Regions from separate parts of the Streptomyces sp. NBC_00090 genome, predicted to be linked through region 1. Evidence: riboswitches for the same ligand, from Rfam matches in the RefSeq annotation. Region 1 holds a riboswitch; each other region holds the start of a gene.
The links. A riboswitch is a leader RNA that binds a small molecule or an ion and turns the genes downstream of it on or off. The one in region 1 is predicted to bind cyclic di-AMP.
Positions count from the first base shown of each region.

Region 2: it holds a riboswitch for cyclic di-AMP, as region 1 does, so the genes downstream of both, OG361_RS39655 (transglycosylase SLT domain-containing protein) here and OG361_RS15955 (transglycosylase family protein) in region 1, are expected to answer to the same signal.
Region 3: it holds a riboswitch for cyclic di-AMP, as region 1 does, so the genes downstream of both, OG361_RS05250 (C40 family peptidase) here and OG361_RS15955 (transglycosylase family protein) in region 1, are expected to answer to the same signal.
Region 4: it holds a riboswitch for cyclic di-AMP, as region 1 does, so the genes downstream of both, OG361_RS21480 (M23 family metallopeptidase) here and OG361_RS15955 (transglycosylase family protein) in region 1, are expected to answer to the same signal.

Region 1 covers NZ_CP108224.1:3,644,371-3,647,598, forward strand. The annotation lists gene eno (phosphopyruvate hydratase) at 1-271, opposite strand, end outside; gene OG361_RS15955 (transglycosylase family protein) at 665-1,393, opposite strand; cyclic di-AMP (ydaO/yuaA leader) riboswitch at 1,397-1,613, opposite strand; gene OG361_RS15960 (transglycosylase family protein) at 1,828-2,889, opposite strand; gene OG361_RS15965 (cytochrome P450) at 3,074-3,228, opposite strand, start outside.
Region 2 covers NZ_CP108224.1:8,951,409-8,954,636, forward strand. The annotation lists gene OG361_RS39650 (phosphoribosyltransferase family protein) at 1-656, shown strand, start outside; gene OG361_RS39655 (transglycosylase SLT domain-containing protein) at 650-1,564, opposite strand; cyclic di-AMP (ydaO/yuaA leader) riboswitch at 1,569-1,752, opposite strand; gene OG361_RS39660 (hypothetical protein) at 2,121-2,726, shown strand; gene OG361_RS39665 (phosphocholine-specific phospholipase C) at 2,789-3,228, opposite strand, start outside.
Region 3 covers NZ_CP108224.1:1,211,553-1,214,780, reverse strand. The annotation lists gene OG361_RS05260 (8-amino-7-oxononanoate synthase) at 1-449, shown strand, start outside; gene OG361_RS05255 (ATP-binding protein) at 675-1,112, shown strand; gene OG361_RS05250 (C40 family peptidase) at 1,368-1,844, opposite strand; cyclic di-AMP (ydaO/yuaA leader) riboswitch at 1,848-2,054, opposite strand; gene OG361_RS05245 (hypothetical protein) at 2,369-2,674, opposite strand; gene OG361_RS05240 (ClpP family protease) at 2,682-3,228, opposite strand, start outside.
Region 4 covers NZ_CP108224.1:4,808,849-4,812,076, reverse strand. The annotation lists gene OG361_RS21485 (aldo/keto reductase) at 1-232, opposite strand, end outside; gene OG361_RS21480 (M23 family metallopeptidase) at 312-1,481, opposite strand; cyclic di-AMP (ydaO/yuaA leader) riboswitch at 1,493-1,639, opposite strand; gene OG361_RS21475 (PP2C family protein-serine/threonine phosphatase) at 1,841-3,115, opposite strand.

The DNA.
Region 1 (3,228 bases):
GGCGCTGCTCGGTGGCGTCGTAGCCGACGAGCTCCGGGCCGATCTGCTCGATGACGGCGAGGACGGCCTTCTCGACACCCTTGCCGAGGTAGCGGTTGGGGTCACCGTCGCGAAGCTCGATGGCCTCGAACGCACCGGTGGAGGCACCGGACGGAACAGCAGCACGACCGGTGCTGCCGTCGTCGAGGCCGACCTCGACCTCGACCGTGGGGTTGCCTCGGGAGTCCAGGATTTCCCGGGCTACGACGACGTCGATGGACGGCACGAGCATCTCCTTCTGGGATGTGACGCTGGATGTGACGCAAGGTCGGTGCAGGGTCGCTTGGCCTTGCGACAAGAGCCTAACCGGCTCCGGGGCTCCGGTCGGCCGTGCGCCCGCCCCCTGGGACGAAAAAGGACCCAAGGGCATGCATGTCGGGACGAAGGGCCCCAGATCTACTGGACGGTAACCGTCAGGTCCCGGCCTCTTCCCCTCTTCTACGACTTCTCCGGCTCCGGGAAACGGCTCCGGGAACGACTCCGAGAAGCGGCCCCGGAAACGGCTCCGGGAAACGCGGAACCCCGGTCCGGCGCGCACGGGGGAAGGGCGCGCCGGACCGGGGTGGTCACCGCGGGAGGGTCGTGGGGGCCGCGTGAGCCGCCGGACTCAGGCGGACCGCCGGGCTCACTTGAGGTGGAGCTGCTGGCCCGGGTAGATGAGGTCGGCGTTGTCGACGACGTCCTTGTTCAGCTCGAAGAGCTTGGCCCAGCCGCCGCTGACGCCCTGCGCCTGAGCGATCTTGCTGAGGGTGTCGCCGGCCTTCACCTTGTACTCGCCGTCACCCTTCTCGACCGTCTTGCCGGTCGGGGTGGTGACGGTCTTCTTGGCGGCCTTCGGCGCGGCCTGCTGCTTCGGGGCCTGGCGCTGCTCGCTGCGGGTGGTCGGCTGCTCGGCCTTCCGCTCCGGGCGCGGCTGCTGGGTCTGGGCAGGCTGCTGCGTCTGCTGCTGCGGCGCGCTCTCGGCGGCGCCGCCGTCGTACGAGGCGCTGGAGAGGCCCACGCCACAGCTCGGCCAGGCACCCTTGCCCTGGCCCGCGAGGACCTTCTCGGCGATGGCGATCTGCTGGGACTTCGACGCCTGGTTGGCGGTCGAGGCGTAGGCGGTGCCGCCGTACGCGGCCCAGGTGGAGGCCGAGAACTGCAGGCCGCCGTAGTAGCCGTTGCCCGTGTTGATGGACCAGTTGCCGCCGGACTCGCACTGGGCGACACGGTCCCACTCGGAGGCCGTGGCGGCCGAGGCGGTGCCCGCGGTCATCAGCGGGGCGGCCACGGCGACACCGGTGACGCCGACGAGCGTGACGACCTGGGTGGCCTTGGAGGGACGGCGGTGTTTGCCCTTGCCGGAAAACAGCATGGAGATTCTCCTCACCGACGCCTACGAGGTGAGCTGTCGGGTTCGGGCCAATGAGTGCCCGGCCGCGTGTCCTAGCACGCGACTTAACCCCAAGCCGATCGTCGGCCGTCTGTCTCAACGGCCGGGGCCGGCACTTACCTTGGGTCCCCCGCTCCTGCCTACGGCGCTTACGCGACGACTGTTCCCATCGGCCGACGGCAGGATTCGGCGTTTCGGTCGACGGGGCCCGCGGTGGCGAGCGGTTACGACCGTAGACACAGACCCACCGGAAGTTCAAAGAGGCGTATTGCGGAAATATCGCCCCTACTTGCCTTCCGGCGGGGAGTGTTTACGCAGGTGGGAGGTGACAGAAGCAGAGTTCTCGGACGTGACACGCCAGTTGGGGCGAAGAGACCCATGTCTCACTTGCCCAGAACCGGACATTCACCCCCGAACTACTCGGCCTTCCCTTCCGAATCGACCGTCAGGTCGAGGCTCTGACCAGGGAGGATGAGATCCGGATCGGCGCCCACGGCACCGCGGTTGGCGTCATAGAGGGCGCTCCAGCCGCCGGGGAGTTCGTTCTGCTGGGCGATTTCGGTCAGGTTGTCGCCCGGCCGCACGGTGTAGACACCCGAAGTGTCCTGACTGTCCGTTGCGCCCGAATTCTTCGCTTCGTCAGTCGTCGATGTTGCGGCGGGGCTTTCCGCCAGCTTGTCCGTCGATGAAGCGTGTCTACCTGATTCAGCCGAAGTGTCCGTCTTGCCGGTTTCCTCCGGAGCTGCCTCACCCCGGTGCTTGCCACTTCCGGGCGTGGCCGACGAAGTGTCACCCGTCGACGTATCGGGCGATCCGGGCGTAAGGGACGCATCGGGCGCGGCCGGGGTGGTCGGCGTCGTCGGGGCGATCGACGTACCCGGGGTACCGGGGGTCCCCGGGGTGCCCGGAGTGCCCGGAGTGGTCGGCGTCACCGGAGCGGTCGGGCTGACCGGCGTGGCGGGTGCGGCGGGGGTGATCGAGGCGGCGGGCGCCTTGGACGCCTCGCCGGAGGCGCCCGAACCGGCCGACGTGGCGGTCCCGGCCTTCTTGGCGGCCGCGGAGGTCTCCGCGGGCGCGGCCGGGACGCCGGCGGTCCGGTTCGACTCCGCCACGGGCCCGGTGGGCGCCGTCGTGGCGGTGGCCGGGCCGGGGTCCACCCCGGTGGCCCTGCCGTCGTTCTTCAGGCCGGCGATCGGCGCGCAGGTGGCCCAGTCGGTGCCGCCCCTGGCGAGCGCCTTCTCGGCGACCACGATCTGCTGGGCGCGGCTGGCCAGGTCGGCGCTGGGCGCGTACGCCAGGCCGCCGTTCCGCTCCCAGCTGTCCTGGGTGAACTGGAGGCCGCCGTACATGCCGTTGCCGAAGTTGGCACTCCACTGGCCGCCGGACTCGCACTCGGCGACCCGGTCCCAGGTGGCCGCGTCGGCGGCGGAGGCGGATCCGGCGGCGAGCAACGGCAGCGCCAGGGCGGATCCGGTCACTCCCGCGGCGACGACGATGGCGGGGGCCTGACGGGGGCGACGGTGTCGTCCGTTCCCGGAGCGCATAGGGAGGCCTTTCGCGTGACGGCTGAGACTGCCGGGAAACGTAGCGGCATTCGAACGCTCGTCACAAGTCGATGGACCCCCGATCACGTGAAGATCACATTTCTGACGTACCGTCAGCTCACTGCACCCGTACGGAAGGGGAGAATTCCACCGGAAGCGTGCGCAATCCCCGCATGATGAGTCCTCCGCGCCACCGGAGTTCGGCCGGATCGGCCGCAAGTCGCAGGTCCGGCAGGCGAGTCAGCAGGGTCGTCAGCGCCGCCTGCCCCTCCA
Region 2 (3,228 bases), 5.3 Mb from region 1:
CCGCTCGCGGCCCCGTCGTCCGGGACACGGACGTCAGGATCCCGGTGACCGGCACCACACTCGCCGGACGGCTCGCCGTGCCCGACGGCGCGACCGGCATCGTGCTGTTCGCCCACGGGAGCGGCAGCAGCCGTCACAGCCCCCGGAACCGGGCGGTCGCCGAGGCCCTGAACGGGGCGGGCCTCGGAACCCTCCTGTTCGACCTGCTCACCGAGACGGAGGCGACCGACCGGGCGCACGTCTTCGACACCCCGCTGCTCGCCGGCCGGCTGGTGAGCACCACCGAGTGGCTGACCGGACGCCCCGAGGGCGCCGGGCTGCCGCTGGGCTACTTCGGGGCGAGCACGGGCGCGGCTGCCGCGCTGTGGGCGGCGGCCGATCCCGGCTCCGGCGTCGTCGCCGTCGTCTCGCGCGGTGGCAGGCCCGACCTGGCGGGCGAACGCCTGGCGCGGGTGCGCGCCCCGACCCTCCTCGTGGTGGGGGGTCGGGACGCGCTCGTCCTGGATCTCAACCGGAGGGCTCAGGCCCTGCTGCGGTGCGAGAACAGGCTCACCGTGGTTCCGGGCGCCACTCACCTCTTCGAGGAGCCGGGGGCCCTGGAGGAGGTGTCGGAGCTCGCCACGGAGTGGTTCGCCGAGCACTTCCGGCGTCAGTAGGCCCCGTTGACGTTGTCGATGGAGCCGTAGCGGTCGGCCGCGTAGTTGCAGGCGGCGGTGATGTTGGCGACCGGGTCGAACAGATCCGTGGACGTGCCGGGCACGTGGTAGGCGTCGAAGGTCGGCTGGATCACCTGGAGCAGGCCCTTCGAAGGGGTGCCGGCCACGGCGTTGGAGTCCCAGAGGTTGATGGCCCGGGGGTTGCCGGAGGACTCGCGCATGACGTTGCGGAGGATTCCGTCGTACGAGCCGGGGATCCCGCGCTGGGCCATGATGTCCAGCGACTCACGGATCCAGCCGTCGAGGTTGTCGGCGTACCGGGCGGCGGCCGGGGCGGCCTGGGCGGCGGGAGCCGCGGCGGGAACAGCCTGTGCGGCGGAGCCGCCCGAGGTACCGGCCGCCGGGGCCGCCGCACGGCGCTCGGAGCGGTTCGCGCGGTCGGTCGTGGCAGAACTCTTCTTCTGCGCGGTGCTCTTCTTCGGCGCGGCACTCGGCGCGGGGGCAGCCTTCGCGGAATCCCGACGAATCGTCAGTTCAAGACCGGGGTGAATCAGTGACGGATTGCCACCCACAGCGGACTTGTTGGCCCGGTAAATCGCCTTCCAGCCGCCCTGAATTCCCTTCCTCTGGGCGATCAGGGAAAGCGAGTCACCGCTTACCACGGTGTACGTGCGCGCGGTGGCGGCTGCGGCGGCCGGCGCGGCCGCGGGCTGTGCGGCCAGGGCCGTGGCGGGCTGCGCGGCGAAGGACTGCGCGGCGGTCTTCGGTGCGGCCGTGACGGTCTCGGCGCCGGCCGTGGCCGGGACGACGAGCGGCAGGGCGAGGGCGGCACCGCCCGTGCCGGCGAGTGTGAGGCCACGGGAGACGGTGCGGCGGCGGGGGCGGCGGTGCTTACCGTGTGCAGGCATGACGGTTTCCTCTCCGGCGCCTGCGGGGTGAGCTGTCGGGTTCGGACGGGAGATGTCCGGCCGCGCGCACGCGGCTTCACCCCGAGCCGTTCCGGATTCCGGACCGGCGAATTCGTGGGTCCCCCGCTCCTGCCGTCGGGTGAAAGGGAGGTGTTTCAAGCGGCGGCAGGATTAGGCGTTCCGCTCGAATGGGGGTGACCGTAGGCCAGTAATGCGGCGGATAACAAGAGGAGCGGATCCACTGTGAGTCGAAAAGGATCACCGAATTCCAGAAATACAAGATCGACCGGGTTCGAGCCGCACTGAACTTCCGTGTGCGGTACGGCCTGCGGGTGTTCCGGTCCAGGGTGGTGCCCTCGGAAAGTGAACCGCGTCACCAGGTGAAGAATGTCCAAATATGCGACGTAATTCCTTTGGTGAGTGAATGGGTGGAAATTGACGCCTGTGGGTCATTCGTTCGCGCCGGCGTGCGTGCAGGGCGCGCCGGTGTGCGCAAAAGTCGCAAACTGGACATTCTTCTTGAAGGATGGGGTCACCCGACCCAGGAGTCAGCCGGATGTCACCCACCACCTCCCCGCACAGCCCGGACACCCTCGACCGCGAGGCGGCCGCTCTCTTCGAGAGCGCCACCTGGCAGCGCATCGTCACGGACTGGACAGCCCCCGCACCGGAACGGGCGCCGGAGCGCGCCGACTGGCGGTCCCTCCTCACCGTGCCCGTGGACCGGCTCGTGGCCGAGGCGCTCGACGCGCTGCCACCGGCGCCACCGGCCGAGCGCCGGCTCCCGGGCCGGATCGGGGCCGTACTCCCGGACCGTCTGCACGCCTGGCGCCGTATCGGCAGACCCGAACTGCGCCCCTCGGTCCACCTCGGCTACGCGCGCCTGGTGCTCACGGAGTGGGGCTGGCAGAACGCCCCGTACAAGCTGCGCGACGCGCGGGGAGCCCGCTGCGTCTGCGGCGCCCTCCTCGCGGCCCACCGGCTCGGCTACGGCAGCGCCGACACCATGAACGAGGCGGCCGCCTGGATCATGACCGAACTCAGATCGCAGGGGTGGCGCGAGCTGATCGGACCCTGGAACCGGGCCCCCGGTCGTACGGCCGCCGAGGCGGTGGACCTCCTCGACGCCACGATCCGCCGCGCCGCGTACGCCGGCCGCTGACCACCGCTCCGACCGGCGGTCGTCGAAGGACCGCCGGTCGGTGACGGGAGGGAGAGGGAGGTTCAGCCGGTGACGCTCGGGGCGCCCGTCTCGATGTGGCCGGTGTACCGGCGCGACCAGGTCCCGTCGATGTCGGCGAGGATCGTGAAGTCGTACCAGCCGCCGTTGTAGGCCACCGCGTTGAAGAAGTCCTCGCGGCTGGAGTTCGCCGGGACCGTGTACGTCCAGGGTCCGTCCGTGCGGTAGGCGTTCGAGCGGACGGTGAAGGTCACCGGTCCGCCGGAGGTGTTGGTCATCGTGAACCACAGGGCCGTCCGGCCCGTACCCGCGTCGGGCGCGAACCGGGCCGCGACCTCCACGGCCTTGCCCGCCTTGGACGCGTCGCCGATGAAGCGCCGCAGGAAGCGGTTGGGCCCCATCATCGAGATGTCGTACTTCCCGGAGCCCGACCCGAACCCGATGTTGAAGTAGTCGGAGGCCGTGCCGCCGGGGTCGACCGTGT
Region 3 (3,228 bases), 2.4 Mb from region 1:
CCCTGGGCAGCCAGGGCGGCGCCGTCCTGGGCCCGGCCCGGGTCGTCGAGCACCTGGTGAACGCGGCACGCACCTTCATCTTCGACACCGGGCTCGCCCCCGCCGCCGCGGGCGGCGCGCTCGCGAGCCTGCGCCTGATCGCGGCCGAACCGGCGCTCGCCGCACGGGCGCGAACCGTCGCCACCACCCTGTACGAGCTCCTCACGGCGGCCGGACTGACCGCAGCCCGGCCGGACGCGGCCGTCGTCTCGGTGCGCGCGCCCTCGCCCGAGGCGGCGCTGCGCTGGGCCGCGGACTGCCGCGAACAGGGCCTGGCGGTCGGGTGTTTCCGGCCCCCGTCCGTACCGGACGGCATCTCGCGGCTCCGTCTCACGGCCCGCGCCGACCTCACGGACACCGAGCTCGAACGGGCGGTGGGGACGATCCTGCGGACGGCACCCGCCGCCTGAGCGGGCGGCGGGGGCTCGCGGCCTGGCGGCCCCTCGGGACTTCGTGATCGAGGACGAGGGTGGTCAACGGCCCAAAAGCGTTCCCCGGCAGCAGAGTTCACCGCTTCGGGCGATAGATCCGCACATAGCGTGGTGGAACGCCGTCCGGGGCGGCACGATCGGTGGCACTCTGACGCGAAGCGCAATCCGGGGCGGTGTACCCGGTGGGAAAGGGACAGCGTCGCCATGGCAGACCATCAGGAAGCATCCGTCACGCTGCCGAGCGATCCCGCCTCGGTCCCCACGGCACGGAGGTACGTCGCGGACGTCCTGGTCGGTTGGGGGCTCGACGGCTCCGCGGAGACGGCGGACTCGATCCGGCTGATCGTCTCGGAGCTGGCCACCAACGCCGTCCAGCACACCTTCGGGCAGTCGCCCACCTTCACCGTCGACCTCCGCCTGGAGCGGGAGGAGCGGCTGCGCATCGGGGTCACCGACAGCCACCCCCGCTGGCCCCGTCGCCTTCCGGCGGCGGTCCAGCAGGACAACGGCCGCGGCATGGTCATCATCCGCGTGCTGGCGGCGGAGGCCGGTGGCCGTCTCTCGGTCACCCCGACCGAGGAGGGCGGCAAGACGGTCTGGATCACGCTCCCGTGGACCCCGGCCCCCGTGCCGGCGGGCTAGGCCTGCGTGCAGCTCCTGTGACGGCCGCGAGCCGTCGGCGACGCAGGCCGTGAACCGCCGGTCGAGTCGTGCGGCCGGGACGGTACGGCTTCGGTCGGCCGGGGTGCGGCGGCGCCACCACACACCCTGACCGGGCGTCAGCCCCGTGGTTCGTCAATCTCCGGGGCCCGTCAACCTCCGGGGTCCGTCAACCCCAGGGATCCCTCACCGACCGTGGCTCGTCATCGTCCGGGGGCCGTCATCGCCCGGGGGCCGTCACCGGACGCGGCCGTAGTAGACCTTCGACGACCAGATTCTGTCGAGCTTCACCCAGGAGCCCGTCTTGGGCGAGTGCCAGATCTTGCCGCTGCCGGCGTAGATGCCGACGTGGTAGACCCTCCCGCCCGAGTGGAAGAAGACCAGGTCCCCCTTCTGCCGGCTGGAGGCGGAGATGTGCCGGGTCTTGTTGTACTGCTGCTGCGCGGTGCGGGGCAGCGACTTGCCCGCCTGCTTGTAGGCGTAGAGCGTCAGACCGGAGCAGTCGAACCGGGTGGGTCCGGCGGCTCCGTACCGGTACGGAGATCCCTTCTTGGAGACGGCGATGCTCAGTGCCTTGTTCGCGTGTGTCGTCGCTGCCTGGGCCTCCGACGCCGTTCCTGGTGCGAACAGCGTGCCGCCGACGGCGGCGAGGGTGAGAGCCGAGACGGCTCCGGCCCGGGACAGCAGGGACGGGACATGCATCTGCGCGGTCATGCGCAACCCTTCGTCAGCCGCCTGTGAAGGATGACCTGTCGGGTTCGGGCAGGCGAAGATGCCCGGCCGCGGCTGCGGCTTCACCCCGAGGAACGACCCCGCTGCGCTAACAGCGTGAACGTCCCGTACTGCTCGGGTCCTCCACTCCTGCCGATCCAATCCTGTCGACCAGACGTCCGGGACAGCGGCAGGACTCGGCGTCCGCCCGGACCGCCCCGCCGCGGCGGCGGGGGCTTGTCGTCGTCACGGATCTTGACCCACGACATGGGCGAAAACCGAGCTGAAACGGCGATATGTGAGGCTCCTCACGACTGATCCGTTCGGGTGGACAGACAGCCTTTGCGATCTTCGGAGGTTTGGTCGACGAGCCTCGCACCAGCGGCGGAACGTTCGATTCCGCCAAATGCGTACATCTGTTGAGCAAGTCGCACGCTTCATCTGTCGACTCGTCGACTACGCCGAACGGGCGAGGGATTCTGCGGCGCGCGTCGGCCGTCCGGACCTCTACACGACACGCGGGAATGTCAACTCTCGCGACTCCGGGGGACGGTGACGCGGTCCGCCCGGCGCTCCCCGTCCAACACCCTTAGGGCACGCGCCAATGTGTCCGCGTGCACCTCGCTCTCACCCCGCATATGCATGAGCGTCAGAGCCTCGCGCAGCGCCTCCGCGCGCCCCACCAGGGCCTGAGCCGCACGCAACGCCCCATAGGTATGCGTACCCCTGGATGGATTGATCTTCCCAAGGAGGTCGATGACTTCGAGGTACGCGTCGACGAGTTCGCCCTCGGCGCGCGTCAGGGCGGGCAGCGGCGGCAGCTCGGGGACCACGGCCGGCTCACCCGGCCGAACCGCCGGCGGCGGCGCGCCGGCTCGCGACCACGTGGTCCGCCAGGCCGTACGCGACGGCCGCCGGCGCGTCCAGGACGGTCAGGCGGTCGATGTCGGCGTCGATCCGCTCCGGGTCCTGCCCGGTGTGTTCGACGAGCATCCCGGTGACCAGCGCCCGCAGACGCAGCATCTCGCGCGCATGGAGGTCGAGGTCGCTCGGCTGCCCCTGGAGGGGTTCGTCCAGGTTCGGCTGCTGGAGCGTGATCCGGGCGCCCGGGAGGATCAGGCGCTTGCCCGGGGCGCCGGCCGCGAACAGTACGGCCGCGGTGGACACGGCCTGGCCCAGGCAGGTGGTCTCCACGTCGCAGGCGAGCGTCCGCATCGTGTCGTAGATCGCGGTCATGGCGCTGATGGAGCCGCCGGGGGAGTTGATGTAGAGCGAGATGTCCTGGTCCGGCGCCGCGTATTCGAGGTGCAGGAACTGGGCGATGACGTCGTTGGCCGAGGTCTCGTCGATCGGCGTACCGAGGAAGACGATCCGTGATTCGAGGAGC
Region 4 (3,228 bases), 1.2 Mb from region 1:
CGCGGGAGGCGAGCCAGCGGCCGATGACGGTCTCGGACTCGCCGCCCTCGTTGCCCTCGGCCCAGGCGGAGTACATGTCCGCGGTGTCGACGAAGTTGCCGCCGGCGGCGGCGTAGGCGTCGAGGACGGCGAAGGACTGCGCCTCGTCGGCGGTCCAGCCGAAGACGTTGCCGCCCAGGGCGAGCGGGAAGACGTGCAGGTCGGAAGAGCCCAGCGTGCGGAGAGAAGTCATGGGCTGATCAACCCTCCGCGCCGCCGGGCCTATTCCGTTCCGTGGGAACCGGCTCCGTGCGGAGCCGGACCCGGGGGGATCAGATCGACAGGCCCTTGGAGCGGAGCCAGGCCGCCGGGTCGATGCCGTCGCCGCCCGCGGTGTGGACCTCCATGTGGAGGTGGGCGCCCGTGACGTTGCCGGTGGCGCCGACGCGGCCGATCGTCTCGCCGGTGGTCACGGTCTGGCCGGCGCTGACGGTCATGGAGGAGAGGTGGGCGTACCAGATCTCGGTGCCGTCCTCCATCTCCAGGACGACCCGGTAGCCGTACGAGCCGGACCAGCCCGCCGACTTGACGGTGCCGCTGTGGACCGCCTTGAGCGGGGTGCCCGTGGGGGCGGCGAAGTCGAGACCGGTGTGGTAGCCGGAGGACCACATCGAGCCGGACTGCATGTAGGTGGCGCTGATGCTGTACGAGGAGAGGGGCATCGAGTAGCTGGCGGCGAGCTGGGCGAGGCGCTCGGCCTCCGCCTTCTCCGCGGCCACCCGCTCGGCCTCCGCCTTGGCTTCCGCCTCGGCCTTCGCCTTCGCCTCGGCGGCCGCCTTCTCCGCCGCCGCCTCCGCGGCTTCGGCCTTGGCCTCCGCCTCGGCGGCCGCCTTCTCCGCCGCCGCCTTCTCCGCGGCGGCCATCTCGGCGGCGTCCGCGGAGGCCTGCTGCTGCTCGGCCTGCTGGAGGATGCGGGCGCGCAGGACCTCGCCCGCGTCGACGGCGCGGGCCTCGGTCCGCTCGGCGGTCGCGGTCTGCTGCGTGTAGCCGGCCTGAGCGGCCCGGGTGGCGCCGCCGGTCGTCCGGTCGGCGGTGGCGTAGGTGGCGGCGGTGAGCGGGTTCGGGTTGCCGCCGGTCGCCTCGACCGTGCCCCGGTCCTGCTGGTCGCTGTCGTCGGCGAAGAACTCGCCCACGCCGGGGAGGTCCTTGGCCTCGGGGAGGTCGAGGTCCGGGAGGTCGGGGAGCGAGATCGCCACCGGCGGCTTCTCCTGCGCGGTGGCGAGGCCGCCCGCGCCGACGGCCGCGATGACGCCGACGCCGAGGACGGTGGAGGAGCGGGCGAAGTTGGAGCGCTGCTTGACGACCCGATGCCGGCCGCCGGAGCGGCTCTCGGCGCGGAGGGAGCCCTCGGTGGGGTTCCACTCGGTGTCCGGGGCGGCAGGACCCGCACCGCCACCGAAGGCATCGAAGGGGGCTTCGGGTGCGGGGGTGTTGGACGCCACGGAGGCGCGCTCCTTTCCTTCCTTCTCGCCTACCGGGTTAGCTGACGGGTTCGGAGCAGGAAGGTCTCCTACGGGCACGGTCGCACGAGTGCGAAGGGCCCGATTCACCCCAATTGGTGGTTCCCCGGTTCCTTTTCAGGATTCGGCGCGTGCGCACGGTGCCGCCTCTTGCGGCGGCTGAAACGACCGCGCTGCGTTATCGAACGTTAATAGACAGGGGGTCCCGATTCCAAGCCGTTCCTCTTGATCATTCATTGAATTGGTGGAGAATCGCCCGAGTTGACCCCCCTTCAGCAAGGACTGGTCAAACCCTCGAGATCTGACGTTATGTCAATTGTTATCGCAGTGACACCCCTCGACTACGCCTGGTGACCGGGCTCGCCCGGGGGCACCACGGGCATCGTCCGGCGCCGGTCCGGCTGCCCCGCCGCCGGCCTGCTCACCGCGAGCAGCGCCATGTCGTCCGTCGCCCCGCCACCCGTGTGCAGCCGTACGTCGTCCACCAGCACGTCGAGCAGTTCCTCGGGTCCCGGGAAGATCCGCCCGGCGAGGCGTGACGCCGGGTCGTAGAAGGCGCCCTCCGCGTTCCGCGCCTCCGAGAGGCCGTCGGTGTAGAAGAGGAGCGTCGCGCCCGGCGGGTACGGCCGCTCCTCCGCCCGGTCCGGCCACGCCGCCAGCTCGCCCATGCCGAGCGGCAGCGCCGGCTCCGCCGGATCCAGCACCTCCAGGCGCCCGTCCGCGTACAGCAGCAGCGGGGGCGGATGACCTCGGTTGACGACCCGTACGCTCCCGGCGCCCAGTCCCACGCCCTGTCCCGCACCCTGTCCCGCACCCGGTCCCGTGCCCGGTCCGCCGCCCGACGGCTCCCCCGATCCGGCGCGCGGGATCTCGGCCAGGACCGCCGTGGTGAACCCCTCGAAGGCGTCGAGCCCGTCCCGGCGGGTGCCCTCCCGGGCCAGCGCCCGCTCCAGCCGCTGCGCCACGCCCTCCAGACTCCGCTCCTGCTCGGCCGCCTCCCGGAACGCCCCGATCACGACGGCGACGGCCTCGACCGCCTCCATCCCCTTGCCCCGGACGTCCCCGACGACGAGCCGCACCCCGTACGGGGTGTCCTGTACGGCGAACAGGTCGCCGCCGATGAACGCGTCCGCCTGCGCCGCCTCGTACCGCGCCGCGCACTGCAGACCGCCGATCCGCTCGGCGGGCGTCGGCAGTACCGCCTTCTGCGCGGTCTCCGCGATGACCCGCGCCGAGGCCAGCCGCTCCCCGCTGCGCCGTACGACCCGGTTGACGAGCAGCGCCAGCGCGGCGACGGTCACGATGGTCAGCATCTCGGTGAGGGAGGGGACCTCCGCCAAGGTGCCGTTGTAGAGGCGCAACCCGACGGCGGCGAGGACTGCGGCGATCCCCGTGAGCAGGGTCGTGAGGGTGGAGAAGAACGGCGCGGCGATCAGCGGAGCGGCGGAGAAGAGCGGCGCGGCGGTGTACGAGGGCGGTGTCGACACGTCGAAGGCGACACCGCCCACGATGATCAGCGGAGGCAGCACACGGAGAAAGCTCCGGGCTCCTCCGTACGGGCGGCGGCCGTCACCGCCCCGCCGCCCACCGCCCGCTGCTCCTAAGGGGTGCCCCACCTGTGCTCTCCTGCCCCGGTCCGTAGCGGCCACGGTGTCCGTACCGCGCCCTCCCAGGGTCGCCGCGACCGCACCCGGCGGCGACCCCCACGGGGCCGACTGGCGGACGCCCG